2 regions of the Robbsia sp. KACC 23696 genome follow, and region 2 is predicted to be linked to the other one. Evidence: riboswitches for the same ligand, from Rfam matches in the RefSeq annotation. Region 2 holds a riboswitch; the other holds the start of a gene.
The links. A riboswitch is a leader RNA that binds a small molecule or an ion and turns the genes downstream of it on or off. The one in region 2 is predicted to bind thiamine pyrophosphate.
Positions count from the first base shown of each region.

Region 1: it holds a riboswitch for thiamine pyrophosphate, as region 2 does, so the genes downstream of both, thiC (phosphomethylpyrimidine synthase ThiC) here and ABEG21_RS13900 (FAD-dependent oxidoreductase) in region 2, are expected to answer to the same signal.

Region 1 is NZ_CP156626.1:1,721,998-1,736,958, reverse strand. It holds gene ABEG21_RS07245 (MFS transporter) at 1-952, shown strand, start outside; gene ABEG21_RS07240 (response regulator transcription factor) at 997-1,629, opposite strand; gene ABEG21_RS07235 (ferritin-like domain-containing protein) at 1,791-2,393, opposite strand; gene ABEG21_RS07230 (DUF1328 family protein) at 2,529-2,705, opposite strand; gene ABEG21_RS07225 (entericidin A/B family lipoprotein) at 3,139-3,279, shown strand; gene ABEG21_RS07220 (DUF3563 domain-containing protein) at 3,503-3,685, opposite strand; TPP riboswitch at 3,836-3,941, shown strand; gene thiC (phosphomethylpyrimidine synthase ThiC) at 4,297-6,243, shown strand; gene ABEG21_RS07210 (glycine zipper 2TM domain-containing protein) at 6,504-6,758, shown strand; gene arfB (alternative ribosome rescue aminoacyl-tRNA hydrolase ArfB) at 6,845-7,282, shown strand; gene ABEG21_RS07200 (FUSC family membrane protein) at 7,419-10,061, shown strand; gene ABEG21_RS07195 (Lrp/AsnC family transcriptional regulator) at 10,088-10,552, opposite strand; gene ABEG21_RS07190 (MdtA/MuxA family multidrug efflux RND transporter periplasmic adaptor subunit) at 11,224-12,567, shown strand; gene ABEG21_RS07185 (MdtB/MuxB family multidrug efflux RND transporter permease subunit) at 12,564-14,961, shown strand, end outside.
Region 2 is NZ_CP156626.1:3,293,259-3,308,219, forward strand. It holds gene hisG (ATP phosphoribosyltransferase) at 1-19, opposite strand, end outside; gene murA (UDP-N-acetylglucosamine 1-carboxyvinyltransferase) at 16-1,374, opposite strand; gene ABEG21_RS13835 (BolA family protein) at 1,537-1,803, opposite strand; gene ABEG21_RS13840 (ABC transporter permease) at 1,835-2,671, opposite strand; gene ABEG21_RS13845 (ABC transporter ATP-binding protein) at 2,671-3,681, opposite strand; gene ABEG21_RS13850 (STAS domain-containing protein) at 3,955-4,215, opposite strand; gene ABEG21_RS13855 (ABC transporter substrate-binding protein) at 4,217-4,810, opposite strand; gene ABEG21_RS13860 (VacJ family lipoprotein) at 5,139-5,960, opposite strand; gene mlaD (outer membrane lipid asymmetry maintenance protein MlaD) at 6,085-6,681, opposite strand; gene mlaE (lipid asymmetry maintenance ABC transporter permease subunit MlaE) at 6,742-7,512, opposite strand; partial or broken gene ABEG21_RS13875 (ABC transporter ATP-binding protein) at 7,617-8,432, opposite strand; gene ABEG21_RS13880 (hypothetical protein) at 8,593-8,748, shown strand; gene ABEG21_RS13885 (thiamine phosphate synthase) at 8,809-10,245, opposite strand; gene ABEG21_RS13890 (thiazole synthase) at 10,249-11,136, opposite strand; gene thiS (sulfur carrier protein ThiS) at 11,174-11,371, opposite strand; gene ABEG21_RS13900 (FAD-dependent oxidoreductase) at 11,375-12,556, opposite strand; TPP riboswitch at 12,748-12,862, opposite strand; gene ABEG21_RS13905 (ABC transporter ATP-binding protein/permease) at 13,128-14,873, shown strand.

The DNA of each region.
Region 1 (14,961 bases), 1.6 Mb from region 2:
TGTCCCGCTCGGCGCGATTGCGATCGTGCTGTCGCTGAAGGCCGTTCCCGACAACCGCACGCCAACCGACGCGCCGTTCGATATTCCGGGTGCCGTTCTGTCGGCCGCGGCGATGGGCGCGTTGATCATGGCCACCGATGCGTGCTCGCGTCTAGGCGCTCCGGCGACGCATTCGCGCGCGATCGCGGAGGCCACGGGCTATGGCGCATTGGCCATCGTCAGCGGCGTCCTCTTCATCTTCCGACAACGCCGCGCCGCTGAGCCCTTGCTGCCGCTGGCGCTGTTCGGGTCAAGCCGCTTTTCCCTCGCTGCCTTGACCTCGCTAGCCTCGTTCGTCGGACAGGGCATCACCTTTATCGCGCTGCCCTTCCTGTTTCAGAACGCCTACGGCTATAGCGCGTTCGTGTCCGCGCTGCTCTTCACGCCCTGGCCAATCGGGATCGTCCTGGCGGCGCCGCACGCGGGGCGATTGGCCGACCGCTATCCGCCCGCCGTTCTGTCGACGGCCGGCTTGCTCGTATTTACAATTGGGTTGGGCCTGTTGGCCATGCTGCCGATGCACGCGTCACCTTGGGATATCGGGTGGCGTGGACTCGTCTGCGGCATCGGATTCGGCTTTTTTCAAAGTCCGAACAATCGCGAGATGCTCGGCAACGTATCGCGCGCCCTCAGTGGCAATGCGTCCGGTGTGCTGGCAATCATGCGAACCTTCGGCCAATGCTTCGGCGCGGCAGTGGTCGCCATCGTGCTCGCGCTCAGCACCGTGCCCCTTGCCAACAGCGATGCAAGCGACGCAACCCCGCCAAGTGCCCGCGCGCAGGACATGGCATCGAGCGCGGCGACGGCAGACGCGGAGGCGATAAGGCTTTCTTTATTGATCGCAGCGGGTGCGGGCGTGCTCGCGACCGCGATCAGCGTGACCCGCCTGCGCGCGGGTTTGGCGCAGCGCTAGGCACGTCACACCGCTTTCCCTCTACCGTCGATGGGAAATGCGGCTCAATCGATCAGATGATTCTTGATGGCGTAGTAAGTCAGATCCGCGTTCGTCGACATGCCCATCTTTTCGAGCACACGTGAACGGTAGGTACTGACCGTTTTTACGGAGAGATGCAGTTCGTCGGCGATTTCGGTGGGCAGACGCCCCTGGGACAATTTACAAAAAATCTGAAATTCCCGCTCGGACAAGGTCTCGTGCGGCAACGCGTCATTCGGCTGTTCGAGCTTGCGCGCCAAAGCGTCTGCAATCGACTCCGACAAGTATCGGTGGCCTCTTGCGACGGTCCGGATAGCGCGCAGGATTTCCGATGGCGGAACGTCTTTCGCGACATACCCATTGGCACCGGCGCGCAGCAGACTGATCGCGTATTGCTTTTCCGGATAACCCGATAGCATCAGAACCGGCATGTCCGGGCGAATTTGCTTGATGATGCGTAACGTATCGATACCGTTCTTATCCGGCATCGCAATATCCAGCAGGACGACGTCAAACGTGGTCTCACGCACCCGCGCTATCGTGTCGTCGCCACTCGCCGTTTCCGCCTTGACCCGCATGTCCGGTTCGTTGGAAACGATTTGTGCGAGACCGTTGCGTACGATCGCGTGATCATCAGCGATCAGGATCTCAATCATTCGAGGGGGCCATTCCAAGGGAGGGAGACCCATTCTAACGCGTCGCAGCCCGATCTGCCGGGACATACGCAAACGCAAAAGCCGGCCGCGGCAAGCGCCGCGCCGGCTGATCCGGGGCATCGATCACATCGTTTCACGTGCAATCGACCGTCCCTGCTCGATCAACGATGGTTTTCCTTCGCACCGTCGTCCGGGTCGAGGAAGTCGGCCATATCATCCGCATGTTCCTCTTCCACCGCCAGAATCGTCTCAAAGACTCGGCGCGTCGTCGGATCCTTATCGCCCAGGTAGGCGATGATTTCGCGATAGGTGTCGATCGCGATGCGCTCGGCCACGAGGTTTTCCCGGATCATATCGTTCAGGGAATCCCCTTCGACATATTCCGAGTGCGAGCGCGTCAGGAGCCCTTCCGGCGAGAAGTTCGGTTCGCCGCCCAGTTGAACAATGCGCTCGGCGAGCATATCCGCGTGTTCCTGCTCTTCGTTTGCGTGTTCCAGGAATTCCGCTGCCACCGGCTCTGCGTGGATGCCCTTCGCCATGAAATAGTGGCGCTTGTAACGCAATGTGCAGACGATTTCCGTTGCCAGCGATTCATTCAACAGCTTCAACACCGTTTCACGGTTGGCCGCATAGGACTCGGTTACCGCACCGTCCTTGATGTGCTGGCGCGCGCGGCGACGAATGGTGTCGAGGTCGATCGAAAAATCGTCCTTGCCGGCCGGGGTCGGGGTTGCCTGCTTGACTTGCTTCAATGCATTAGCCATGACTGCTCCTCAATTCTGTCGGAAATTCTGTCGGTAGGTCTGTGTCCGTCGTGCCCATGCGGTGAACAATCGGCGCGATCCACGTACGCTCGAGCAAGAGTCGCGCCCGCTCGTCCGTGGATCATCGAGAGACCGCTAATCGACAATCTTTTTAGCCACCGTGAATCCGAGCAGCAGGAAGATGACGAACAGCACCAGGAACAGAATGAACAGGAATTTCGCGATGCTGGCTGCGCCCGCCGCAATGCCCGTGAAGCCGAATACGCCCGCTATCAACGCGATGACGGCGAAAATCAGTGCCCATTTCAACATGGTGTACCCCCTTCTCGTTTTTTGGTCTATTGCCGAAACAATGGACCCCATGGTACGGACTCATACCCCTACCGGTAATCGGCGTATGGCCGGTTTTCATGTGGGAATACACCGACACGGCGGAAGGGATATCGCCGGTCCGCCCGCGCTGGCACGACGGATGGCGCGTCAGAATGGTCTTACACGGATATCGGTGTCGGCTGACAGCCTCCCCGCCGCGGACGGGATAGCATGGCCCCAGGTTTCTCCCTGCGCATGAATTTTGCTTGCACAGGCGAGTGAACGACGACGCGGCCATCGATCAGGCGCATCGGCTCGACGGTCCAGCCGCCATTCAGGCGCGATTCCGATCGAAATGATGAAAGGTGAGGTGGATGGCGTCGACGCTCAATAAACTTTGATTCGTCAACAATAACAGGATGAGGAACACACCATGAAGCGTATCGTCGCCCTTTTGCTGCTCTCCGCCACGGCTTTGTCGGTTTTGGCCGGTTGCAATACGGTGTCCGGCGCCGGTCAGGATATTTCGGCGGGCGGTAACGCGCTGTCGAACTCGGCTGAAAAGCACAAGTAATCAGCAACGTGGCGTGTACTAGCGCCATAACGCCGTCGGCAGGCGCTTTCGGCCTAGCGCAGTGCGTGAGACAGAGGAATCGCCAAGACTTACTTAACGCCGGATAGACTCGCGCGACCGCGAAAAAAAGCACGCTTCGTGATAGAGCGTGCTTTTTTTCTTTTTCGTGCAGGCCGATCGGCCGCCCCGAATACCCGCCCTGCCGCGGAGACGCGGGAAACAATCAGGCTGCGATCGCTTGCTTCCGCGCGTTTCTCCGAATTGCCGTGCGGCGCTCCAATTCCTGCATGCGGGCGGCCAATTCGGTCAAATCGGCAGCCTCGGCCAGATACGCCGCATCACGCGCTTCGCGTCGTGCAGCAGCACGCCGAAATACGAGGGCGACAAACGAATCCAGCAGCTTCATGGCAGGCTCCTAGGGAGAGGCGTGACCTCACGGGTTAACCCTATTATAGGGTAATCCCTAGCACCATCGTCAACCAAACAATAACGGTTTGCCGATTGTTTTGTAACAGCGTTGCTTGCCGTCCCGCGGCGCTTTGTGTATTGTCTGCCTATCAACGCGCAGGGGTCCTGCGGCCAGTCTGACTGGCCGACGGTGAGAAATACCCTTCGAACCTGATCTGGATAATGCCAGCGAAGGAAGCGCCTTGGTCTACGAAGGAGTGATTGTGTCGTGCGGTGCAGTGGGAGGGCCTGGCGGGTTGCCGGCTGTCCGCTGTCATTTCATCCGCGCGGACCGATCCGGACCGGCCCTCGATCCGTGGCGTGCCTCCCTTCCTCGACCTTCCGCGCGACCCTTGTCGGTCATCGTCGCGGATTCACGTTCGATCCCCGCTTTTCTCACTGACCTTTGCGCCGCGCGCAGCGCGGCTGTTACGCCTACTTGCGTCCGGCCGCGCCGCGAAAGACCCTGCCGGCGTTCGCGTGCATTTCACGAGTCCGTTCCCGTCAGAGTCGCCTTGCCGATTCGGCGCCGGTGTTGCCGGCGCCTTCCAAACAGAACGGAGCTCCGCGATGCATGCCAAAACCGATTTCCAATCCGCCGACGCCCACGTCGATGCCGCGGCCGTTACGCCGCTGCCGAATTCCCGCAAGATCTACGTCAGCGGCTCGCAACCGGACATCCGGGTGCCGATGCGCGAAATCAGCCAGTCCGATACCCCCGCCAGCTTCGGCGCGGAGCCGAATCCGCCGATCTACGTCTACGACACGTCGGGCGCCTATACCGACGCCGATATTCCGATCGATGTGCGTCAAGGCCTGCCGGCCGTGCGCGCGCCCTGGATCGATGCACGCGGCGACACCGAAGCACTGACTGGACTGAGCAGTACCTTCAGCCAGGAACGCGCTGCTGACGCGCGCACCGCCGCACTGCGCTTTCCCGGCCTTCAGCGTCAACCGCGACGCGCGCGCGCCGGGGCGAACGTCACCCAGATGCACTATGCGCGGCAGGGCATCGTCACGCCGGAAATGGAGTTCGTCGCGATCCGCGAAAACCAGAATCGACTCGCCTATATAGATAGCTTGCGCGCGGCCGGCCCGACCGGCGAAAAAATGGCCGCCCTGCTCGGTCGCCAGCATCCGGGACAGGCGTTCGGCGCCGCCGCCGTCGGTGGCGTGGCCGCGCAGGCCGGCGCGCTGCGATCGATCACGCCCGAATTCGTCCGAGACGAAATCGCTCGCGGTCGCGCGGTCCTGCCGAACAATATCAATCACCCGGAAAGCGAGCCGATGATCATCGGCCGTAATTTCCTGGTGAAGGTCAACGCCAATATCGGCAATTCGGCCGTGACCTCGTCGATCGGCGAAGAAGTCGACAAGATGACCTGGGCGACCCGCTGGGGTGCCGATACGGTCATGGACCTGTCGACCGGCAAGCATATCCATGAAACGCGCGAATGGATCCTGCGCAACAGTCCGGTCCCAATCGGCACCGTACCGATCTATCAAGCGCTGGAAAAGGTAGACGGCAAGGCCGAGGCGCTGACCTGGGAAATCTTCCGCGACACGCTGATCGAACAGGCCGAGCAAGGCGTGGACTATTTCACCATCCATGCCGGCGTGTTGTTGCGCTATGTGCCGATGACGGCGTCGCGGATGACCGGCATCGTCTCGCGCGGCGGCTCGATCATGGCCAAATGGTGCCTCGCCCATCACCGCGAAAGCTTCCTCTACGAACACTTCGAAGACATCTGCGAGATCATGAAGGCCTACGATGTCAGCTTCTCCTTGGGAGACGGCCTGCGCCCCGGCTCGATCTACGATGCGAACGACGAAGCACAGCTCAGTGAGTTGCATACGCTGGGCGAGCTGACGCAAGTGGCCTGGCGCCATGACGTGCAAACGATCATCGAAGGTCCGGGCCACGTTCCGATGCAGTTGATCAAGGAAAACATGGATCTCCAATTGGAGAAATGCCATGAGGCACCCTTCTACACCTTGGGGCCGCTGACAACCGATATCGCCCCGGGCTATGACCACATCACCTCCGGCATCGGTGCCGCCAACATCGGCTGGTACGGTACGGCCATGCTCTGTTATGTCACGCCGAAGGAACATCTCGGCTTGCCGAACAAGGACGATGTCAAGGAAGGCATGATCACGTACAAGCTGGCCGCCCATGCCGCCGATTTGGCAAAAGGCCATCCCGGCGCACAGATTCGCGATAACGCGCTGTCGAAGGCCCGCTTCGAGTTCCGCTGGGAAGACCAGTTCAACCTCGGCCTCGACCCGGACAAGGCGCGCCTGTTCCACGACGAAACGCTGCCGAAAGATTCGGCCAAAGTTGCGCACTTCTGCTCGATGTGCGGTCCGCACTTCTGCTCGATGAAGATCACGCAGGACGTGCGCGCCTATGCGGCCGAACAAGGGCTGTCCGAGCAAGATGCGCTGAAGCGGGGGATGACGCACAAGGCAATCGAGTTCGTCAAAAAAGGCGCCGAAATCTATCAGCCGAGCTGATTACCTGCCGCGCACCGGGATCGTTTATTGCTACACCCTGTCTGCGTGAGGGGCGGGACGTCGACGACCGCTCACGCGTTTGGCGTCTCCGCGCCGCACGACCGCTGCCTGCACCGCCCTGTATGCGCTACCAGCCGGCAGTCCGCCGCGCGTTCAGACGCCTTCGACATAACGCCAAACAATAATCGTCGGATGGAAGACAGGAGTGGAACATGAGAGCAAATCTGGAAAAAGACGGCCGCTCGGCCATGGCGAATACGATGGCACCGGCCGATGCGCGCGCCGCGCGGGCTAGCCAGCATGCCCGTGCCGTGCGTCGCATCGGCGCGGGACTGGCGACGCTCGCGCTCCTAGGCAGTCTCAGCGCCTGCGGCGGCATGACGCCGCGCCAACGCGACACGGCGGTCGGCGCCGGGCTCGGCGGTGCAGCGGGCGCCGCCTTGGGCGGCGGCGTCCTGGGCACCGCCGGCGGCGCCGCGGCCGGTGGTATCATCGGCAATCAGATGGGCAAGTAAGGCGCGTCGCGCGATATAGCCGACAGGCAGTCTCGTCAGGAGCAGCACCGCTGCTCCTGTTTCTTTTAGTACCGCTTTTTTATCCGATGCCGCCTTCCCCTCCCGGCCGTACCGATGCGCCAACGCGCATCGTCCTGGCACCCGACGATTACCATTTCACCGCGATCCGCGCACAAGGCGCGGGCGGACAGAACGTCAATAAGGTGTCCAGCGCCGTCGTCCTGCATTTCGACATCCCGGGCTCGTCCTTGCCCGAGGGGGTCAAGGCGCGGCTTCTCGATTTGTCGGATCGTCGGATCACACGCGACGGCTTGTTGCTGATCAAGGCCCAGACCCAACGGCACCAGGAAGCGAATCGCATCGATGCGCTGGATCGGCTGCATGCGCTGATCGCCTCGGTGTGGTTCGCGCCGACGGTGCGCCGCCCCACCCGGCCGACGCGCGGCAGCGTCCGGCGGCGGCTGGAGGAAAAAACCCATCGGGCAAAGACGAAAGCCCATCGCGGTCAGGTGTCGCTCGATTGAGCGTCGGTATCGCACTGTCTCGCGCCTGAGAAATGCTTTAGACTTGCCCAGAGAGACAGCCGCGCCATCGCGCATTTGCCCGCGCACTTGCCCGATGACCCACTACGATATGATCCATAGCGGCTCTGCCTGATTTATGCGCTATTCGATCGAAATAAGAAAGTTCCTCTACAGCCAGCACCTTTTCAGCGGCTTGCGGATATCGCTCGGCATCGTCCTGCCGGGCATCGTGATGCTCTTCGTCTTCGACGCACAGGAGCTGGCGTTCACGGTGGCCAGCGGTGCCATCGCCGCGAGCGTCGTCGACCTGCCCGGTCCGTTGAAGTACAAGCATAACGAGATGCTGGCCTGCTCGGTGCTCGGCTTTCTCTCCGCCCTGATCACCGGCATCGCCACTGCAAACCCGCTGACACTGTGGCTGACCGTCGTGCCGCTGACCTTCTGTCTGTCGATGATCGTCATGCTCGGCGCAAAGGGTCCGCAGATCAGTTTCGCGACGCTGTACATGATGATCACGACGCTCGAGCAGCACTTGACGCCGCTCGGCGCGCTGGTCAACGCGTCGTGGATGCTCGGCGGCAGTCTCTGGTACACCTATTGGAGCTATCTGCTCAGCCGCACGCAGATTGACCGCATCGAGCGCCAGGTACTCGGCGAATCGGTCTTCTCGATCGCCGACTACTTGCGCGCGCGGGCACGCTTCTATGACCAGGCGACCCGCCTCGAAGACAATTACTCGGAACTGGTCGACAAACAGATCGCCGCCGTCGAGCAGCAGGACGCCGCGCGCGATATCGTGCTTCGACGCCTACCCCGGCTCAAGCGCAGCGACGGCGACCCCCGTCGCGTCCGGTTGTTCAACCTTTTCATCGACGCCGTCGATCTGCACGAAACCGCGATCAGCTCGCACACCGACTACGCGCTGCTGCGCAATACCTTCGGCAACGACAATCCCGACCTGCTGATTTTCTTCCACGATCTGCTGGAGAAATGCGCGGACGATCTGCAGGAAATCGGCCTGGCGATCCTGCAGGACCGCGCATCGGTACAGCGCGTACGAAACCGCGCCGAGTTGCGCGCGATCGAATACGAAATCGACAAGATGCGGCGCCGCAACTTCCCGGCGCGTGACTCCGAAGCCTATGCGGCCGTCTCCGCCACGTTCCGCCGCGTCTGGACCGTCGCGCGGATGATCGATCGCCTGCATCGCGGCACGCGCGAAGCCGACGGCGGCAACAAGACCGAGACCGTGATGCGGGTGGACCAGACGCTGTCGCGCTTCCTCGATAGCCGCCGCATCACCGCGGCGCAGTTGCTGTCGAATCTGACGATGACGTCGCCGCCCTTTCGCCACGCACTGCGCGTGACGCTCGGCGTCGCGGCCGCTCTGGCCTTGGGCAAGCTGATGCAGGCGCTGCTGCCGCTGACCAATAGCTATTGGATCGTCCTGACCACGGTCATCATCTTGAAACCGGGGTTTTCACTGACGCGGCAACGCAATACGCAGCGTATTTTCGGGACCATCCTGGGTTGCGTCGCCAGCGTCGTGTTCCTGCATTTTTTCCATAACCCCGCACTGATCCTGGCCGTCACCTTCGCCTGCATGCTGATGGCCTATTCGCTGTTGCTGATCAATTACGCGGCGGCGGTGGTGTTCATTTCCTCTTATGTGCTGCTGCTCTACCACCTGCTCGCGCCGGTGGGAATGCGGCTGATCGGCGAACGGGCCGTCGATACCATCGTCGGCTGCATGATCGCCGTGGGCATCAGCTATCTGTTTGCAAACTGGGAATATCGTTTGATGGGGCCGACCGTCAAGGCGGCGCTGAAAGCGATCCGTGATTACCTCGACGCCGTGCGACAGGCCAATGCCAAACTGCGGGCGACCGATCTGACGTCGGCGCAGCGCCAGGCGCAGGCGATGGATCGGGATTACCAGTTTCGCCTTGCACGCAAGGTCGTGCATACGACGCACGCCAATCTGGGACAGGCCTTCCGCCGCATGATGCGCGAACCGAAGTCCAAACGCATTTATGTCGCCGAACTGAACGATCTCATCGTCCAATGTCATGCGCTGGCCTCGCATATCACCGCGGCCGCCCCTTTGATGGCCAGCGCCGGCGTTGCCGCGCTACCGACCACCTCCGGCGCCACCTTGCCCGAACGGGCCGAAGCGCATCGCGCCCCCGGCCCCGATGCGAAGGCAGCCAAGGCGACCGACGGCGCGATGCCGGTGGCACTGGAACCCGCCGCTCTCCGCGCCGCGCTGGACGCCATCAGTCATCATCTGGCCGCCGCCGAGGCCGCCACGCTGGAGCAAGCCGCGCCGACGCTACCGGGCGTGCCGCCGATCGGCGTCGATGCCGAAGCGAATCGCGCGATCAGCCGCGCCTTGGATGAAATGGGCGTGGCGGCCGATAAGGCCGAAGCCAACGGCGACGATCCGGCGATGACCGAGGAGCGCGTCAACGATATCAAGCTGCTCGTCTATCAAACCAAACAGATGTTGCGCGCCGCGCTGCTGCTGCGGCGCGATGCCGCAGCGATCCATCTGCCGCTGACGGCGACGGACACGCTGCCGAGCGTCGTCGCTGACACTGAGGCAGACGACCAGCCCGCAACCGCGACGGCCACCGCCGCCGCCGCCGCAACCTCAGTCACGACGGCCAGGGCATCCGCAACGTCGGCACCGCCCGCGGCAGCCGCGGAGACCGGATCGGCTGGAGCCGATGGATCGGATGGATCGACCGCGTCGTCGAGCGCCGCGCCACGCGCGTAAGGCACTGGCGCGCTGGGGCACAGCCTCTACATTTCGCGAACCGGCAGCGCCGTCGAGTATTTGATCTGTTCGATCGCGAAATGGGTCGTCATGCTGCGCATCGTGATCGCGCCTTCCAGTTTCGACAGAATCTCCTTGAAGTCGTCGATTCCGGCCACCGCCAGTCGCAGTAGATAATCGCTGTCGCCGGTCATCCGATACACCTCGACGACCTCCGGGACGTGTGCGATGACTTCCGTGAAGCGCTCGGCCCACTCGGCGCAGTGCCGATCGCTCGTAACGTTGACGAAGGCGGTGGTGCCGACGCCGAGCGCCGTCGCGTCGCATAACGTCACCTGCCGGCGAATCACGCCGGCCCGCTTCAAGCGCTGTACGCGTTTCCAACACGGTGTCTGCGTCAAACACACATGTTGTGCCAGCTCGGACAAAGGCATCGACGCATCCCGCTGCAGCAATTCCAAAATCCGTTTATCCGTGGTATCGAATCGCATCGCCTTTTCCCCCTGGTTGACGTGAACATTTTTTACCAAAACTTGATATTTGGAGGAAGCCCTTGCTCCGATGCCGACCCGTCTGATTCGCCCCGAATGAAATAGCGGGCATACAAGGAAGGATGGCTACAGCACTGTCGCATACTAAAAATCCACCGATTCGTGCTTCCTTAAGCCGAAAAATCGGAAGCAAATGCTCTTACTCGGGCAAAATCTTAAAAAGCACTAAGGGGAGCTTTATCTGCACGGAATGGGGCATTCGCGGACGCCCCGCGCGCGCTCGCACTGCAGGCAAAACACGCCGTGCCATACCCTTGCCGTGTTTTCACTGTAATTTATTGCAAAGCGGGAATAATAGACGTGCAGGAAGGACTTCCGTACGATTTGCGGTTTGCAAGCGGCTTTCAACCCTTCCCTGCTTCACGAATGGGATATCGGCGCACCCGCTTTATTCGATCGATTGACCCGCGGTAACGCGCCAAAGACAGACAACACGATTTGCGATGGACGAAAAAACGCCTGATTCGAACGCTCAACGCCCCGTCGCTTCGCCGGATTCGCCCCCCCAAACCGCGCCCGACGCGCGACTGTCCCGCGACGCATTCCCGCCGCCTCCACCGGCCTCCCGCCCTCCATCCTCACGGCGACGGATCGGCTGGACGATCGGCGGTGTGGTCCTCGTCCTGGCGATCGCCGTGATCGTCTGGCATCCGTGGGGCACGAGCGCGCACCGCGGCGGCCCCGGCGGGCCGGGTGGCCCTGGCGGCGGACGCCGCGGCGCGGCGATGGCGACGAACCAGACCCAGTCGGTCCGCGTCGCGCAAGCCACGACCGGTGAAATCCCGGTGGTTTTCAGCGCGCTGGGCACCGTGACGCCGCTCGCCACCGTGACCGTGCACTCGCAGATCTCCGGCAATTTGATGAAGATCGGCTTCACCGAGGGCCAGCATGTCAAAAAGGGCGACTTCCTCGCGCAAGTGGATCCGCGCCCGTACGAGATCTCGCTGCGGCAGGCCCAAGGGACCCTGCGCCGCGACCAGGCGCTGCTGAACCAGGCCCGGCTCGACCTGCAACGCTACAAGACATTGGTAGCGCAGGACTCGGTCGCACGCCAGACTTACGATACGCAGGCATCGTTGGTACAGCAGTACGAAGGGACGGTGCAGTCGGATCAAGCCTCGGTCGACACGTATAAGCTCGATCTGATCTACGCGAACGTTACGGCCCCGGTCTCGGGTCGCGTCGGTCTGCGTCAGGTCGATGTCGGCAATTATGTGACGACCAGCGATACGACCGGCCTGGTCGTCATCACGCAGACTCAGCCGATGAGCGTGATCTTCACGTTGCCGGAAGACAGTATTCCGACGGTGATGACGGGCATGGGCCGGGACGGCAAATTGTCGGCCTCGGCCTTCGACCGGACCGACTCGCATCAGATCGCCCTGGGCGCCCTGGAAACGGTGGATAACCAGATCGATACGACCACCGGCACGGTCAAGTTGCGCGCCTTGTTCGCCAACACGGACGAGAAGCTGTTCCCGAACCAGTTCGTCAATATCCGACTGCTGGTCAATGTGATCCGCAATGCGACCATCGTGCCGAGCGCGGCGGTCCAGACGGGCTCGATCGGCTCCTTTGTCTATTTGGTCAAGCCGGACAACACCGTCACCGTGCGCAAGATCACGATCGGTCAGGTCGATGGAGAGCGCACGCAGGTGACGCAGGGCCTGCAGGCCGGCGACACCGTCGTCACGGACGGCGTCGATCGTCTGCGCGAAGGCGCCAAGGTGGCATTCGGCAACGCGACCGCGGGGACGACGGCTGCCGCGGCATCGGGCGCCAGCGCAGCCGCGCCGGCATCCGGCGCGTCGGGGGCCAAACGGGCGTGGGGTGCATCCGGCGCGTCCGGCACGCATGCCGGCGGCCATCGCCATCACCGTGCGGCGAGCGACACTGCCGCCGCCAATACCCTGCCTGCTGTCCCGCCTGCCACGTCGTCGCGCCGTAACGCATGAATCCTTCTCGTATCTTTATCCTGCGCCCGGTCGGCACGGCGCTGCTGATGGCGGCAATCATGCTGGCCGGCTTGCTCGGCCTGCATTTCCTGCCCATCTCCGCGCTGCCGCAGGTCGAATACCCGACCATCCAGGTGCAGACGCTTTACCCCGGCGCTAGCCCGGAGGTGATGACCACGTCGGTGACCGCGCCGCTCGAACGACAGTTCGGGCAAATGGCCAGCCTGAATCAGATGTACTCGCAGAGCTCGGCGGGCGCCTCGGTGATCACGCTGCAGTTCGCGCTGGACATGCCGATCGATATCGCCGAGCAGGAAGTCCAGGCCGCGATCAACGCCGCGGGCAATCTGTTGCCGTCCGATCTGCCGGCGCCGCCGATCTATGCGAAGGTCAACCCCGCCGACGCGCCGATCATGACGCTGGCGCTGACGTCGAAGACCCTGCCGATGTCCAAGGTGGAAGACCTCGCCGATACGCGGATGGCGCAGAAGATTTCGCAGGTCGGCGGCGTCGGTCTGGTCAGCGTCGGCGGTGGGTTGCGGCCGTCCGTCCGGATCCAGGCGAATCCGCGGGCGCTGGCGTCCTATGGCTTGAATCTCGACGATCTGCGCACGACGCTGGCCAATCTGAACGTGAATACGCCGAAGGGCTCGTTCGACGGCCCCACGCGCTCGTACACGATCAACGCCAACGATCAGTTGCAAGATCCGGCCGAGTACGACAAGGCGGTGATCGCCTACCGTAGCGGCCGTCCGGTCATGCTGCGGGACGTGGCCACGGTGACGTCGGGCCCGGAGAACCGCTATCTGGCCTCCTGGATGAATGGCACGCCGGCCATCATCATGAACATCCAGCGTCAGCCCAGTGCCAATGTCATTCAGACCGCCGCCGGCATCCAGGCATTGCTGCCCAAGCTGAAAGCCACGCTGCCGGCCGATATCGATGTGCACGTGCTGAGCGATCAGACCGGTTCGATCAAGGCATCGGTACGCGACGTCCAGTTCGAATTATTGCTGTCGATCGCGCTCGTGGTCGCCGTGATCTACGTTTTCCTCGGTAGCCTGACGGCCACGTTGATTCCGTCGCTGTCGGTGCCGTTGTCCCTGGTCGGTACGCTGGGCGTGATGTATCTGTTCGGCTTCTCGCTCGACAATCTGTCCCTGATGGCCTTGACCATCGCCACCGGCTTCGTCGTCGACGATGCGATCGTGATGATCGAGAACATCGCGCGCTTCGTCGAAGAAGGCGATACCCCCTTGCATGCGGCACTGAAAGGCGCGCGTCAGATCGGCTTCACGATCATCTCCCTGACCGTGTCGCTGCTCGCCGTGCTGATTCCGCTGCTCTTCATGGGCGACGTGGTCGGTCGCCTGTTCTACGAATTCGCGGTGACGCTGGCGGTGACCATCGTCATCTCGGCGGTCGTCTCCCTGACGCTGGTCCCGATGCTGTGCGCGAAGTTGCTGCGCCCGGCGCCGTCGCACGATCGCGATGCCGACGGCGCGCTGCTGCCGCGCAAGCCGTCGCGCTTCGAACGCGCGTCGCACCGTTTCTTCGAGCGAATGATCGGCGGCTATGACCGGATGTTGAAGGTCGTCCTCGATCACCAGCCGCTGACCTTGCTGGTGGCGGTCGTGACGCTCGTGCTGACGGTCATCCTGTATATCGTCGTGCCGAAGGGCTTCTTTCCGGTCCAGGATACTGGGCAGATCCAGGCGACGTCGGTGGCGGGACAGTCGATTTCCTTCAAGGCGATGTCCGAGCGACAAGAAGCCCTCGCTGCGGCGATCCTGCAGGATCCCGACGTAGAGAGCCTGTCCTCCTATGTCGGCGTCGACGGTACCAATGTGACGCTGAACAGCGGACGTTTTCTGATCAATCTGAAACCGCGCGACTCGCGCACCGCGAGCGCCTCGGAGATCATCCGACGCCTCGACAGCAATACGTCGAAAGTGGCCGGCATTTCGCTGTATATGCAGCCGGTGCAGGATCTGTCGATCGAATCCAGCAGCGGGCTGACGCAGTACCAGTTCATCCTGCAAAACACCAATGCCGCGCTGTTCGATACCTGGGTGCCGAAACTGATCGACAAGTTGTCGGCCTCGCCGGCCTTGGCCGATGTCAGCAGCAATCTGCAGCAAAAAGGCAAGGCGGTCTATATCGATATCGATCGCGCGACGGCGGCACGCTTCGGCATCACGCCGGCCACCGTCGACAACGCGCTGTACGATGCCTTCGGTCAGCGTATCGTGTCGACCATCTACACGCAGTCGAACCAGTACCGCGTGATTCTGGAGGCCTTGCCGTCGCTGCAGCAGAGCGTCGAGGCACTCGGCTCCCTGCGCCTGCCCTCCTCTAGCGGTAGCACCGATCAAGTGCCGCTGTCGGCGATCG
Region 2 (14,961 bases):
CTTGCGTCAACTGGCTCATGCCGGGCTCCCATCGCCGTGAATGCGGCGCACCGCCGCGCCGATCGCGCACAACTTGCGTTCCATCCGGTCATAGCCGCGATCGAGGTGATAGATCCGGTCGATCGTCGTCTCGCCATCCGCCACCAGGCCAGCGATCACCAGCGACGCCGAGGCGCGCAGGTCCGTCGCCATCACCGTGGCGCCGGATAGCGTACGCACGCCGTTGACCAGTGCGGTGTTGCCGTCGATCGCGATATTCGCGCCCAGACGATTCAATTCCTGCACGTGCATGAAGCGATTCTCGAAAATAGTCTCGACCACCTGCGCCGTACCGTCCGCGATGCAGTTCAGCGCCATGAATTGCGCCTGCATATCGGTCGGGAACGCCGGATATTCCGAGGTGCGGAAGCCGACGGCACGCGGCCGACCCTGCATCGACACCCGCAGCCACTGATCGTTGGCCTGCTTGCCCTCGCCGCCGCCGGACTCGATCGTGACGCCCGCTTCGCGCAGTTTCTCGATCACCGCGTCGAGCAAGCCCGGCGTGACGTTGCGCAACGTCACATCGCCGCCCGCTGCCGCCACCGCGCAGAGGAAGGTACCCGCCTCGATCCGATCCGAGATCACGTGATGTTCGGCGCCATGCAATGTCGCCACGCCCCGGATCACCAGACGATCGGTGCCGATGCCGTCGATCTTCGCACCCATCTTGACGAGCAGGTTCGCGAGATCGGTGACTTCCGGTTCGCGCGCGGCGTTCTCGAGGATCGTCTCACCCTCGGCCAGCGTGGCGGCCATCAGCAGATTCTCGGTACCGGTCACGGTGATCATGTCGGTCACGACGAGCGCGCCTTGCAGCCGCGGGCACTTCGCCTCGATATAACCGTGCTCGATCGCAATCTCGGCGCCCATCGCCTGCAGGCCCTTGATGTGCTGATCCACCGGCCGCGCGCCGATCGCGCAGCCACCGGGCAGCGACACGCGCGCATGACCGAAGCGCGCAAGCAAAGGACCGAGCACGAGGATCGATGCACGCATCGTCTTGACCAGCTCGTACGGCGCCACCGGATTGTGGACCGCGCCGGCGTCCAGCGTCACGGTGTCCGCATCGATGCTGACCTTGACGCCCATCTGGCGCAGCAAGGCGAGGATTGTATGCACATCGTTCAGATTGGGCACATTGTGCAGACGCACCGGCTCCGGGCTGAGCAATGCCGCGCACAGAATCGGCAAGGACGCGTTCTTCGCGCCCGACACGATTACTTCGCCTTCAAGCCGACGTCCGCCTTCGATGCAGAGCTTGTCCATTCCGGTCTCCTGCTGCTGTTGGGTTGCCGCCGGCGCTGTCGTCCGGCCGCTGTCGGACGCGATCATCGTCGCACCCGGTTTATCTTCAATCCACACGCTTTTCTATACCTGTCCTTGCTTGCCTGACCGATGCGTCGAATCGAAGCGATCCCGCGCCATCGCCATGCAGTCGATGAAAGGGCGTTCGGGACTCACCCGCCGCGCGCCTTCATCGTCGAATCGAATCATTTACATGCCGGGCGCGGCGGCCTGGCCACCGGCCGCGGCGAATTCCGCCGGCGTCAGCGTTTTCATGCTCAAGGCATGGATTTCCTCACGCATCCGGTCGCCCAATGCGGCATAGACCAGTTTATGGCGAGCGATAGGCCGCTTTCCCTCGAATTCCAGACTGACGATGGTCGCAAAGAAATGCTGTCCATCCCCTTCGACATCGAGGTGTTCACAGGACAGGCCGGCCGCGATATAAGCGCGAATCTGATCAGGCGTCGGCGACATGGAGCGCTCCACCGTGTGGGTTATTTTGAGATTAATGCCTGAGCTTGAAACCGGTGGCGAGCATCCGCACGGCCAGTCCGGAAAGCAGCAGGAAGAAGAAGCCGACGATCGACAGGCTCAGCAGCGGCGAGCAATCGGACTGACCGAAAAAGCCGTAGCGGAAGCCGTCGATCATGTAGAAGAACGGGTTGAAATGCGACGCCTGCCGCCAGAACGGCGGCAGCGAGTGCGTCGAATAGAACACGCCCGACAAGAAGGTCAGCGGCATGATCAAAAAGTTCTGGAACGCCGCCAACTGGTCGAATTTGCTCGCTACGATCCCGGCGATCAGGCCGAGCACGGCCAGAATGCCGGCACCCAGCAGGCCAAAGCCGATGATGTAGAAAAGCGATGCGCAATGCAGCGGCACGAACCACACGGTGACGATGAAGACGCCCAGACCGACCACCAGTCCGCGCACGATCGACGCCAAGGTGTAGGCGGCAAACATATCCCAATGCGACAAAGGCGGCAGCAACATGAAAATCAGATTGCCGGTGATCTTCGACTGGATCAGCGACGACGAACTGTTCGCGAACGCGTTCTGCAGCACGCTCATCATGACCAATCCCGGCACCAGGAAGGACACGTAATCGATACCGGCATAGACATCGACACGATGCTGCAGCGCGTGGCCGAAGATCGCCAGGTAGAGCAAGGCGGTGATCACCGGCGCGGCGACCGTCTGGAAGGAAACCTTCCAGAATCGCAGCAACTCTTTGTACAGCAACACGCGGAAACCGGTGAACCGGCTGTACGGCGCGCGCGCGGCTTGCAGCGTCACGCCGTCGGCGCGCGCCTTGTCGTCGGAAGACGAAGATACGGGCATCACGATAAACCCTCGACCGCTTCGGGCTCACGGGTCAGTTGCAGGAAAACATCCTCGAGATCGGCCTTGCGGATCTCCAGGTCGTCCAACACGCAGCCGGCCTCGCGGCAGCGCGCCAGGATCGGCTCGACATCGTCATAACTGCTCAGGCGCAGCACGTGCTGCCGACTCTGTGGCGCGGCGCTCCCGGCCGCACCGGCGCCGACTGGCACGGCGACCGACGCCAGCGCATCGGCGGCGCCGGGCGCGGCCGCCTCGGCCTCCAAGGACCGCAGGCTGTCCGGCAGCGCGGCGCCATGGATGCGCAACGCCAACTGCATGCCGGCAAAGCGCTGCAGCAATTGATCGGTGCGCTCCAGCGCCACCACTTCGCCGCGCCGCATCATCGCGATGCGATTGCACAGCGACTCCGCCTCTTCGAGGTAGTGCGTCGTCAGGACGATCGTATGGCCCTCGCGATTCAGCCGCGCGATGAATTCCCACAGCGTCTGCCGCAGCTCCACGTCGACGCCCGCGGTCGGCTCGTCGAGCACGATGACCGGCGGCCGGTGCACCAGCGCCTGCGCCACGAGGACGCGGCGCTTCATCCCGCCGGACAGCGCCCGCGTGTTCGTATTCGCTTTGTCGGTAAGGCCGAGGTTGTGCAGGATTTCGTCGATCCAGGCGTCGTTGCGCGTCAGTCCAAAATAGCCTGACTGAATGCGCAAGGTCTCGCGCACGGTGAAGAAGGGATCGAAAACCAACTCCTGCGGCACGACGCCGAGCCGTTGCCGCGCCTCGCGAAAATCGCGCACGACATCGTGACCGAGCACCTGGACCGAGCCCTCGTCCGCACGCGTCAGACCCGCGAGAATGCTGATCAGCGTGGTTTTACCGGCGCCGTTCGGTCCGAGCAGGCCGAAGAATTCGCCCTGCTCGATCGACAGGTCAACGCCCTTGAGTGCCTGCAACGCGCGATATTGCTTCTTCACGCTGCGGATATCGATGGCAGGAAGCTTGCTGCTGGGCATGGAAGTGGGGATGAGCGCCTGGCGGGGAGTCCGGCGGAATCAGCTTTTGAAAACCCCGTATTATAGGCGAAAAACGCTTTGCCCTTTCAAAGGCTTGCGGCAACGGCAGCCCGCAGTGCCGACCACGCCACGATCCCCGCCATGGCCGAGGCCGTGGCGCCTGCAAATGCATGCTTGGCGGTCGTCTGAAAACCGATAATCTCTCAGAAATACGACAAGGGCCCGTCCGGCAGATTGCCGTCGGGCCCTCGGGGGTCACGCTGAACCGCTGAATCAGTGTCCGAACACCATCGCGTCGATGCCGTAGGCGCGCGCCAGGCTTTGCAGCGCGGGCGGGGCGTTATCGACATGCAGATCCTCGCCGCGCTGCAACGCCGCGCGGCGCCACGCCATCAGGACGGCCAGGGCGGACGAATCGAATCGCACCAGTCCGCGGCAATCCAGCCGCGTCTCCCCACCGGCAATCCGCTTCAGGCCCTGGTTCAGCACTGCCTTTGCGACGTCATGCGTAATGTCTTCGCCTGATTCGAACATTTCAACCCTTGGCTTGCGCCAATTGCTGGTTACGCGCGGTCAGGAACTGGATCAGACCATCGACGCCATGCTGCTGCACCTGCTCGGCGAATTGCTGTTGATAGGCCTGAATCAACCAGGCGCCCAGGACGTTCAGGTCATAGACCTTCCAGCCGTTGGCGGTCTTGCCCAGGCGGTAGTCGAGTTCGATCGGCTGGCCCTGATTCGTGACACGCGTACGCACGACGACATCGGTCGCGCCCGGGTCCGCGCGGAACGGCAGGTATTCGATCTGCTGGTTACGCACTTGCGCGATCGCGCCCGAATACGTGCGGATCAGCAGCAGCTTGAATTGCTCGACCACCTGGTCGCGCTGCTGCGCCGACGCCTGGCGCCAGTATCGACCCATGACCAGACGCGTGGTGCGCTGAAAATCCGTGTACGGCAGGATCTTCTGGTTGACCAGCGTGATGATGTGGTTGACATCGCCCGACTGCAGCGCCGGATCCGTCTTGACCGCCGTCATCACGTCGCCGGTGACCTGCTTGATCAACGCGTCCGGTTGCGCGGATGCCGAGACGGCAGCCGATGCCGGCGTTTGCGCCGAGGCGGCCATCGGCACGCCGAATACCATTGCACCCGCCAGCATTGCGGCTGCGACTGCGGACAGGCGCCGCGAAGATTGTATTGCGTGCTTCATTCGATTCTCCTGATCTTGGCCGGGCGCCGGTCATCGGCGCTTCCTGACCCCGTACCGCCGCACAGCGCGTGCCGGACTTCTTTTAATGGTGCCTTATGTTGGCCCGACGCGTCGCCGCAGACAACAACGGTTGCCAACTGTTGCCAACGTTACGCTTCGCACCAATCGACAATCGCGCGTCCCGGGACGGACTGATCCAATACGCGGAGGCTGGCCCCCTCGCACCGATCACGTCGCCCAAGCCTTAAGGGGCAGGCACTGCGCTCGCGCCCATCGGCGCGGCGGGAGGCGTCGCGGCCGGCGCAGCACCGGCGCCGGTTGCCCCAGCCGCAGGCGGAGTGCCTTCCTCGGTATCGTCACCGTAATCCGGCAAGGCAGACGAGGTCTGGTTCTGCCCGAGCAGGTACTGACGCCGCTGCAGATACGCGTTACGCACGAACGAATATTTGTCGAGCGCGGCGCTTTGCAGCAGGTCCGTCGCGTTCAAATAGGACGCGCGGACGCTGACCGCCTTGACGCCGACCAAGGTAAAGCGAATCCAGTTCGGTCGAACATAGGTGATCGGGCTCATAAAGCCGTCCGGCACCATCCCCACCGCGTCACGCACCGTGCTGGGACCGAAGAACGGGAGCACCAGATACGGGCCCGCCGGAACGCCATAGGTTCCCAGCGTCAGACCAAAGTCGGCCGTCTGCTTCGGCAACCGCGCCTGCGTCGCGATATCGAAAATACCACCGAGACCAAACACGGTATTGATAGCGATCCGCATGATCGTCTCGACACCGGCCGTCACATTACCCTGCAGCAACTTGTTCGCCGCAACGGTGACATCGCCCACATTCGAGAACACATTCGAGATGCCGGTCCGAATCGGCTGCGGCAATGCCCAGTTATAGGCCTTGGCCACCGGACGGAACGCGTATTGGTCGACTTTGTCGTTGACCGTGAAAACGGTCCGATTGAAGCCTTCCATCGGATCCTGCTTGATGGGCGTCTGAACCGTCGAACATGCCGACAGCAACATTCCCCCCGCCAGCACCGCGACGATGCCCCGCGATTTGATCATGGTGTGTGTACTCTGTTATTCGTTTTCTGGTGATGCCGGCCCAGGTCATTTGTTCGCACAACGTTTATGTCATTCCGACAGACATCACGTCGCGCCGACCGCCCCGAGCCGACATCCCTGGGGATCACTGCGCTGCGCTTGCTGCAGCCGGGGCACTGCCACCCATTGCCGCGCCTACGCCCGGGAAGCCGCCGTGCGCACTCGGCGCCGCACCGCTTCCAGCGGGACTGGCACCGCCCCCGGCGTTGCCGCCACCGTTGCTGCCGGCGTCGGCCGCCTTGCTATAGAGAAACTGTCCGATCAGGTTTTCGAGCACGATGGCCGATTGCGTCATCGTAATCGTATCCCCAGACTTGAGATTCTGCTCGGAACCGCCCGGCTCCAGCCCCAAGTACTGCTCGCCCAACAGGCCCGATGTCAGGATCTTCGCCGACGAATCATCGGGGAACTTGTACTGCGGATCCAGATCGACGGTAACCAGGGCCTGGAACGTGTGATCGTCGAACGTGATCGACTTCACGCGACCGACCGTCACGCCCGCACTCTTGACCGGCGCATTGGCCTTCAGCCCGCCGATATTGTCGAAGCGCATTTTGACCGTGTAGGTCTGCTGGAACGACAGCGTGCTCATGTTGCCGGCCTTCAACGCCAGGAACAGCAGCGCGACGAAGCCCAGAATCACGAACAAGCCGACCCAGAAGTCGAGAACAGTTTTCTTCATCCGTACGTCTCTCGTATTCTTTCTCGAAATCGATTTTCTTGCAGAAAAACCGATGCTGCCTTATTTGCCGAACATCAGCGCGGTCAGCAGGAAGTCCAAACCCAATACCGCCAGCGAGCCGTACACGACGGTCCGCGTGGTGGCGCGCGAGACGCCTTCCGGCGTCGCCTTCGCCTCATAACCCTGATACAGCGCGATGAACGTCACGGCGAAACCGAACACGACGCTCTTGATCACGCCGTTGCCCACGTCCCGCCACACATTCACACCGCCCTGCATCTGCGACCAGAACGCCCCCGGATCCACGCCAATCAGAATCACGCCGACGATATACCCGCCGAGGATCCCGACCGCGCTGAATATGGCGGCCAGCAGCGGCATGGCGATGACGCCGGCCCAGAAGCGCGGCGCTACGACATAGCGCAACGGATCGACGGCCATCATTTCCATCGCCATCAGCTGCTCGCCGGCCTTCATCAGCCCGATCTCCGCCGTCAACGACGTGCCGGCTCGTCCGGCAAACAGCAGCGCGGCGACGACCGGCCCCAGCTCGCGCACCAGGGACAAGGCGACCAACAGCCCCAAAGCCTGCTCCGAACCATAGCGCGAGAGCGTGTAATACCCTTGAAGCCCCAGCACGAAACCGACAAACAGGCCCGACACCGCGATGATCAGCAAGGAATAGTTGCCGACGAAGAATATCTGCCGACTCACCAAACGCGGACGCAACAACATCGCGCCGAACGTCCCCAGCAAGCGCAAAAACATCCGCGTTGCATAACCGGTCAGGGAAAATAATCCCAACACCCGACGGCCTAATGCACTAACCATCATGGCCGCTCCCCTTTCCTGCCCCGCTCCGTTGCGGTCTGTGGCTCACGGCGCGCCTGAACGGCGCTTTCGTAGGCGGCATGCCCACGCGCGGCGGCATCGACGAGACCAAAATCCGCGTCGATCGGCTCGCCCGGATAGTGGAAACGGAACGGACCGTCCGGCGCCGCATCGATGAACTGCCGCACTGCCGGGTCCTTCGACGCCCGCAACTGATCCGGCGTGCCCTCGGCGGCTATCCCGCCGTTGGCGATGAAATAGACGTAATCGGCGATGGCGAACGACTCGGGCACGTCATGCGTGACGAGGATCGAGGTCGCGCCCAGGGCCTGATTGAACGTTTTGATCAGATTCGCCGTGATGCCGAGCGAGATCGGATCGAGTCCCGCGAACGGTTCGTCATACATCATGATTTGGGGATCGAGCGCGATCGCCCGCGCCAGGGCAACCCGACGCGCCATCCCACCCGAGATTTCGGACGGACGCAGATCGCGTGCGCCGCGCAATCCCACGGCATTCAACTTCATCAAGACGAGATCATGGATCAGCGCTTCCGGCAGATCGGTGTGCTCGCGCAAAGGGAAAGCGACATTGTCGAACACGGACATGTCCGTAAACAGCGCGCCGAACTGGAAAAGCATCCCCATTCGACGGCGCACCGCATACAGCGCCTTCGCGTTCAGGCCGCCAAGATCCTGTCCGCCGACAAGCACCTCGCCGCTGTTTGCACGCACCAAACCGCCGACGAGCTTCAATACCGTGGTCTTACCGCAGCCGGATCCACCCATGACGGCGACGACCTGACCACGCTGAAAGCGCATATTCAGCCCCGACAAAACGGGGCGATCCCCATAGCCGAATGCGACATCACGCAATTCAAGGACGGTTTCGGAACTAACGATGGGCACGGCGCGGACCATTCCTCATTTCGGTTCGAACGATTAAAATCAAGCGACCTGCATAGAAGTCGCGGCATACGACGCGTTCGCATCGCATTCGCCGGCAAGTACACCGGTGCGTGCGGCATTATAGGCCATCGCCCATTATCCGACTCTTGCAGGCCCGGCGCTTCCCTGGCGAATGCCCGAGATTCGCCGCGCCCGGCGGTCGGAATGCCGTCGCCGCGCGCGAATTCGCCGCATCACACCGCCGATTGCCGCCATGGTCGACCGCGCTGAAATCCTCGAAATCGACCGTCAGCAGCACGTTAAAGGGGCGAAATCGACCCTTTTCTAGCGTCCGAAGGCACATCCTTTCAGACAGGCCTCATTATGCTGCGTCGCGGCGAAAGTCTTATTATCCTTTGAAAGCGGCTTGTAGTGCTGAGACACCGTGCGTCAGCGCGTTTCCGTCCATTGCATTCGTGCGATTGACCAGTGCGCTGACGACGGCCGCCGAATCGGCGCCGGCGGCACGAACCGCCGCCAGCTGGGCCTGACCGATGCCGCCGATCGCCACGACCGGGACCGGCGGCTGCGCGTCGTGAAGCAAGCGACAGTAAGCCGCAAGCCGTTGCAAGCCTTGGGGCGGGACGGCAACCGCCTTCGTCGCCGTCGCGAACACCGGGCCGCAGGCGATGTAACTGGGACGGAATCGCAGCGCCAACAGCATCTCATAATACCCATGGGTCGACAGGCCGAGTCGCAGTCCCGCCGAAGCGATTGCGTCGAGCGCGAAATGCGGCAAGGCCGCCAGATCCTCCTGCCCCAAGTGCACGCCATAGGCGCCGGCATCGATAGCCAAGCGCCAGTGGTCATTGATGAATAACTGGATCGGCGCCGATGCCGCGCGGCAATACGCGGCCGCACGCTGGATTTCCGCACGCTCGGCCGCTGGCGATGACGCGTCCGACTTGATGCGCAGCTGAATCGTACGCGCGCCGGCATCGATCAGACGCTGGACCCAATCGGCGCTCGGCGCGATCGGATAGAGGCCCAGCGGCGCGCGGCACCGTGGAAAGTCGGGCAGCGACGACGGTATGCCAAGTCGCGTCTCCGTTCTGGAAGATGCCGGCGCCGGCTTTACATCGTTCGCCGCGTGATCGTCGGTCGCAGCGCCGCCCTTGTTTGCTTCGTCTGCTTCGTCGGTCGCCTCGGTCTCGGCGAGGGGAAGCACGACCAATGCGGACCGTTCGTCGAACGGCGACTCGGCGACCTTTTCGTCCGCCGGCCGGCCGGCGATGCGGCGCGGTGTTGATACGCCCGGGAATGCGGCCAAGGGGGGCGGCCCGTCGCGCAAGACGTCGGCGACATATTGCCTTGCCCCGTCCTCGGCATCGACACCGGCAAGCGGCGCCCCCTCCGCCACCGCGACCTGCGCCAACGCCAGGCACAAAGCGTCGTGCAGCGCATAGCCCGACGCGACCCATGCCGCGCAGCGATGGAGCCAGGCCTCGCCCGCGCCGCGCGGTGCCTCGTAAAAAAATTCCCAGCCATCGCGCAGCAGACGCGTGACATTCGACGTCGACGCATCGATCACGGCGAAATGGCCCGGCGCACTCGCGCCCTCGGGAAGCGCATCCTGCCGCGCCGCATAGTGCGCCGCGGCGGAACCATCGGCGCTCATCAGGACCAGGACATCACGACCGATTGATGCCTCAGTGGGCGCCGACGTGAACGACGTGAAGCGCGTCCGTGTCGGCCAGGCGCCGAGAAAAAACCGCGTCGCGCGCCCCTCCGGTTCGACGACATCGATGCGGGCAATCCTGTCCGACGGAGTGAGAGACGCCGTCATCGGTCACGCCCCCGCCTGATGCCAGAAGGGCATCCCGACCATCGGCGTGCTGGCTTGCGCGGCGTCCCGCACCGGCATCGGCCCTGCCTGCCAGGCCATCCGTCCGGCATCGACCGCCGCGGCAAAGGCCGCCGCCATCCGCACCGGATCGTCCGCCTGCGACACCGCCGTGTTCAACAGCACGGCGTCGAAGCCCCACTCCATGACCTGACAGGCGTGCGATGGCACCCCGAGCCCGGCATCGACGATCAAGGGCAGCTCAGGCGGCAAACGATCCCGCAATTGCCGCATTGCATAAGGATTGGCCACGCCACGTCCGGTGCCGATCGGCGCCGCCCACGGCATCAAGGCCTGGCACCCGGCATCCATCAGCCGACGTGCCACGACCAGATCTTCGGTGCAATACGGCAGCACGCGAAAACCGTCGTCGATCAGTATCCGAGCGGCTTCGATCAAGGCAACCGAATCCGGCTGCAGTGTGACGTCGTCGCCGATCAACTCGAGCTTGACCCAATCCGTATCGAACAGCTCGCGGGCCATCTGCGCCGTGGTCACCGCCTCGTCGACGGACTGACAACCGGCCGTGTTCGGCAGCAGCGGCACCCCGGTACGCCGCAGCGCCGCGTAGAAATCCGCGCCTTGGGGCGCGGCCGCGCCGTCTTGACGACCATCGGCATCGGCCCCCGGGTTTGGCGCAGCGTTAAAGCCGGCCATCTGGCGCCGCAACGCGACCGTGATCATGGCAGGGCGGGACACCTCGATCGCGCGCAGCAAGGTCGCCAACGATGGATACCGTGCCGTTCCCAACAACAAGCGACGCTCGAACGGAACGCCATAGAGCGTCATCGGCGACGGCGTGGATGGTGTGGACGGCGTGGCATCGTCGAGCATGCCAAGACGGGACGAAGCAGTAGGGTCGGTGGACATTTCAGCCTCCTGTGACGGGTTGCACGACATCGAGCCGATCGTTTTGAGACAGCGGCTGCGCGGCGTAGCGACTACGCGCGACGAATTGGCCGTTGACCGCTACGGCGAACGGCGGCTTGGCGCCGAACGCCTGCAAAGCGTCGGCCACATTGGCGTTGTCGTCGATGGCAAAGGGCCGTTGGTTGATCAAGATATCCATGGCTCAGCGGGGTACGGGGTCGGAATAGTGGGAAGAAGCCGCATCGGCAAACAGCGCAGGCCAGGGCGACGCCGCGCGCTGGGCCGACCAGACGGCCTGGGCGGCACTGGCATCGACAATGCGATCGGGTCGGGCCAGCATGGCATGCACCAGGGCAAGCGCTTGCGACACCACCTCCGGGCCGATCATGAAGCCATGGCGATACAGCCCGTTGATCGCCACCCGCGTGCCGCGCATCGTGATGGCCGGGCGATGGTGATCCAAGGTCGGACGGCACTGCACGTTCAACTCGGCGATACGCGCCTCGCCAAATGCCGGATGCACGGCAAAAGCCGCCGACAGCAATTCGAGCGCCGAGCGAACGCTCATCGGCGAGGCGTCGTCGCTTTCGATCTCGGTCGCGCCGATGACGAAGCGGCCGTTCTCCTTGGGCGCGATGTAAATTGGATAGCGCGGATGAAGGAAGCGAATGGGACGCTGTAAGGCAATCGCCTGCGCATCCACGCGCACCACCTCGCCGCGTACCCCGCGCAAGCCGCGCCACGCGGGCTTTGCCCCCAATCCGCGACAATCCACGCACACCGCAGCGCTCGGCCAACGCCCGTCTTCGATCGTCACGCCATGGAAACGTTGCACACCGACGTCGTCTAGCGCCTGGTCCAGCGCGCGGAGCAAGGCGCGATTGTCGAGCTGGCCTTCGTGCGGCATCCACCATCCTTGCCGGAAACGCCCACGCAGCGCCGGCTCCAGGGCATCGATGCCGGCGCCATCGACGGCCTCCATGCCCCCGGCCAACAAGGCGGCAGGCGCATTGGCGCGAACGCGGCGCGCGAACAAGTCGGCGTCGGCCCGGTCCGCGGGATGCCACAGGACCAAGCTGCCGCTTTGCTGAAAAAAGACCGGCAGCGGCAGTTGCGCCAGCCATTCCGGCCAACGCTGCAGCGACGCGGCGCCGAGTGACGCCAACAACGGCTCGGCGACGGCAGCCTCCGTCAGCGGCGCCAGCATCGACGCGGCAACCCACGCCGCGCTCCCGCTATTGGCGTCGTCGGCCGCCGCCCGCTCGTAGAGCGCCACGCGCACGCCGTCGCGCGCCAGGCGCCAGGCAAGCAGGCGCCCCGCCAGCCCTGCGCCGGCGATCGCCACATCGGACACGGCACCCGGCCGTGGAATATTGGTAGACATCGACTCGTCCCGCGGGGCAACGCGGTGTCATGCACGATCGCAGACACGCCGCACGGCGGCATGAGACGAGGAAAAACGGGAAGCGGATGAGAACGTCCGGAATCGACGTATTGGCCGCGTGCGGACACGCGAGTAGACGTGCGGCAATCAATGGGTCGCTCACCGCACGGGGGCGGGTCTGGACCGATCATGGCGCACAATGGAAAACTCCCCTCGCCGGTATTATCCGGATCGGGTGCCAAGGGACTCTCTCAGCCGCATCCCGTCGCTCACCTCGCGCCGGCCGCAGCACCCCTGTTTCATGTCCGCCTATTACAGCACAAAACCGACGGAACGGACAGCGCCACGCTGCCCGCCCCCTTTGCGCGATGCGGCACCGCGATGTCTACCCATCCGACAGCAAAATCGTGCCGCCTTATCCAGACGCGGCACGACTTAATCTCTATTTAAGAATTTCAACAAACAATGGGCCAAGGTTTATCCTGTCTTATTCAGCGGGCCCAACAGATGCGCCACACCCGGCGGCCCGGCGCATCACCGCCCCCATGACCTATTGGAGGAACTGATCATCGTGCAGGACAAACCAATCTCCGCATGGAGCCTGATACGGCCTTTCTGGGTCTCCGAGCAGCGGTGGTCCGCACGCGGATTGCTGGCCCTGGTCATCGTGATGAATATGACGATGGTTTGGTTGAATGTTCAGTTCAACAGCTGGAACGCGACCTTTTACGACGCGATCCAGCGCAAGGATGCCAACGCCTTCTGGCACTCCTTGTTGATCTTCTGCTATCTCGTCTTCCCGATGATCCTGATTGCGATCTATCGGATCTATTTCCGCCAGATGCTCGAATTCAAGTGGCGGCAGTGGTTGACGAATCATTACATGCAGCGGTGGTTGAAAGACCATGCGTTCTATCGCATCGAACGCGACCGACTGGCGGATAACCCCGACCAACGGGTCACCGACGACCTGCAAAGCCTCGCTCATGCGACGCTGGCCTTGTCGCTGGATTTTCTCTCGACGCTGGTCACGCTCTTCTCTTTTACGAATATCTTGTGGCGCGTCGCGGGTGCCCTGTCGTTCTCGCTGGGTGGCGTGCAGCTTCACATTCCCGGCTATATGGTGTGGACCGCATTGCTCTATGCGATCGTCGGCACCTTCATCATGTTCCGCGCCGGCCGGCCGCTCGTAACGATCAACTACCAGCAGCAGCGAGTGGAAGCGGACTTCCGTTTCTCGCTCGTGCGCCTGCGCGAAAATGCCGAGCAGATCGCGCTCTACGACGGAGCGCAAACCGAGTGCGGCCACGCAAAGACGGCATTCTCGCGCATCCGCGACAACTGGCGGATGATCATGCGGCTGACGAAGCGGCTGACGCTGGTGAACTCGCTCTACGCGCAGATCGCGATCATTTTCCCGATCGTCGCGGCCTCTCCGCAGTATTTCGCCGGCACCTTCACGCTCGGCACCTTGATGCAGATCTCCAGCGCATTCGGCACCGTCAGCGATTCGATGTCCTGGTTCATCAGCAGTTACGGCACGCTGGCAAACTGGCGCGCGACGGTGAACCGGCTGCGTGAATTCAATCGCGCGATCGACGACCAGCACTTCCTCGAAACGGAATCGCCGGCGACCTTGTCCGGCGGCATCAATCTGCACCGGACCGCGAACGCGTCGATCGATACGAAGGGGCTGGTCTTGGCGCTGCCTAACGGCAGCACCCTGACGCATGTCCCGGATCTGCATATCGAGAAAGGCGCGCGCTGGCTGATCCGTGGCGAATCGGGTTGCGGCAAGAGCACGCTGTTGCGTGCGATGGCGGGCCTATGGGCGTTCGGCGGCGGCATCATCGAAGTTCCGGCCGGTGCCAAGCTGTTCTTCGTTCCGCAGCAAAGCTATATGCCGATCGATACGTTGAAAGCGGCGCTCAGCTATCCGTCCGATCAGGAAACCTTCACCGACGCGCAATGCCGTGAGGCGCTGCAACTCTGCCAGCTCGGCGATTACGCCGCGCACCTGACCGAATCGTCGCACTGGGCGCGACGCCTGTCGCCCGGCGAACAGCAACGGGTCGCATTTGCCCGCGTGTTGCTGCAAGCCCCCGATGTCGTTTTCCTCGACGAAGTCAGCAGTGCGCTCGATACGAAGACGGAAGGGATGTTGTATCAGACGTTGATCGATCGCCTGCCCGATACATCGATCGTCAGCGTGGGGCATCGCGATACGCTGAACGTCTTCCACCACCAGTTTCTCGATTTGAAGACCGCGCACGATGGCGCCGTCGACGAAGACAAGGCAGCGGAATTCTCGGTCTGAGCGCTGCGGGCATAAAAAAACCCCAGGGCTTGGATAAGTGTCCAAGCCCTGGGGTGCCGTTCACGCGACGGGCGGTTTTTTCAACCGC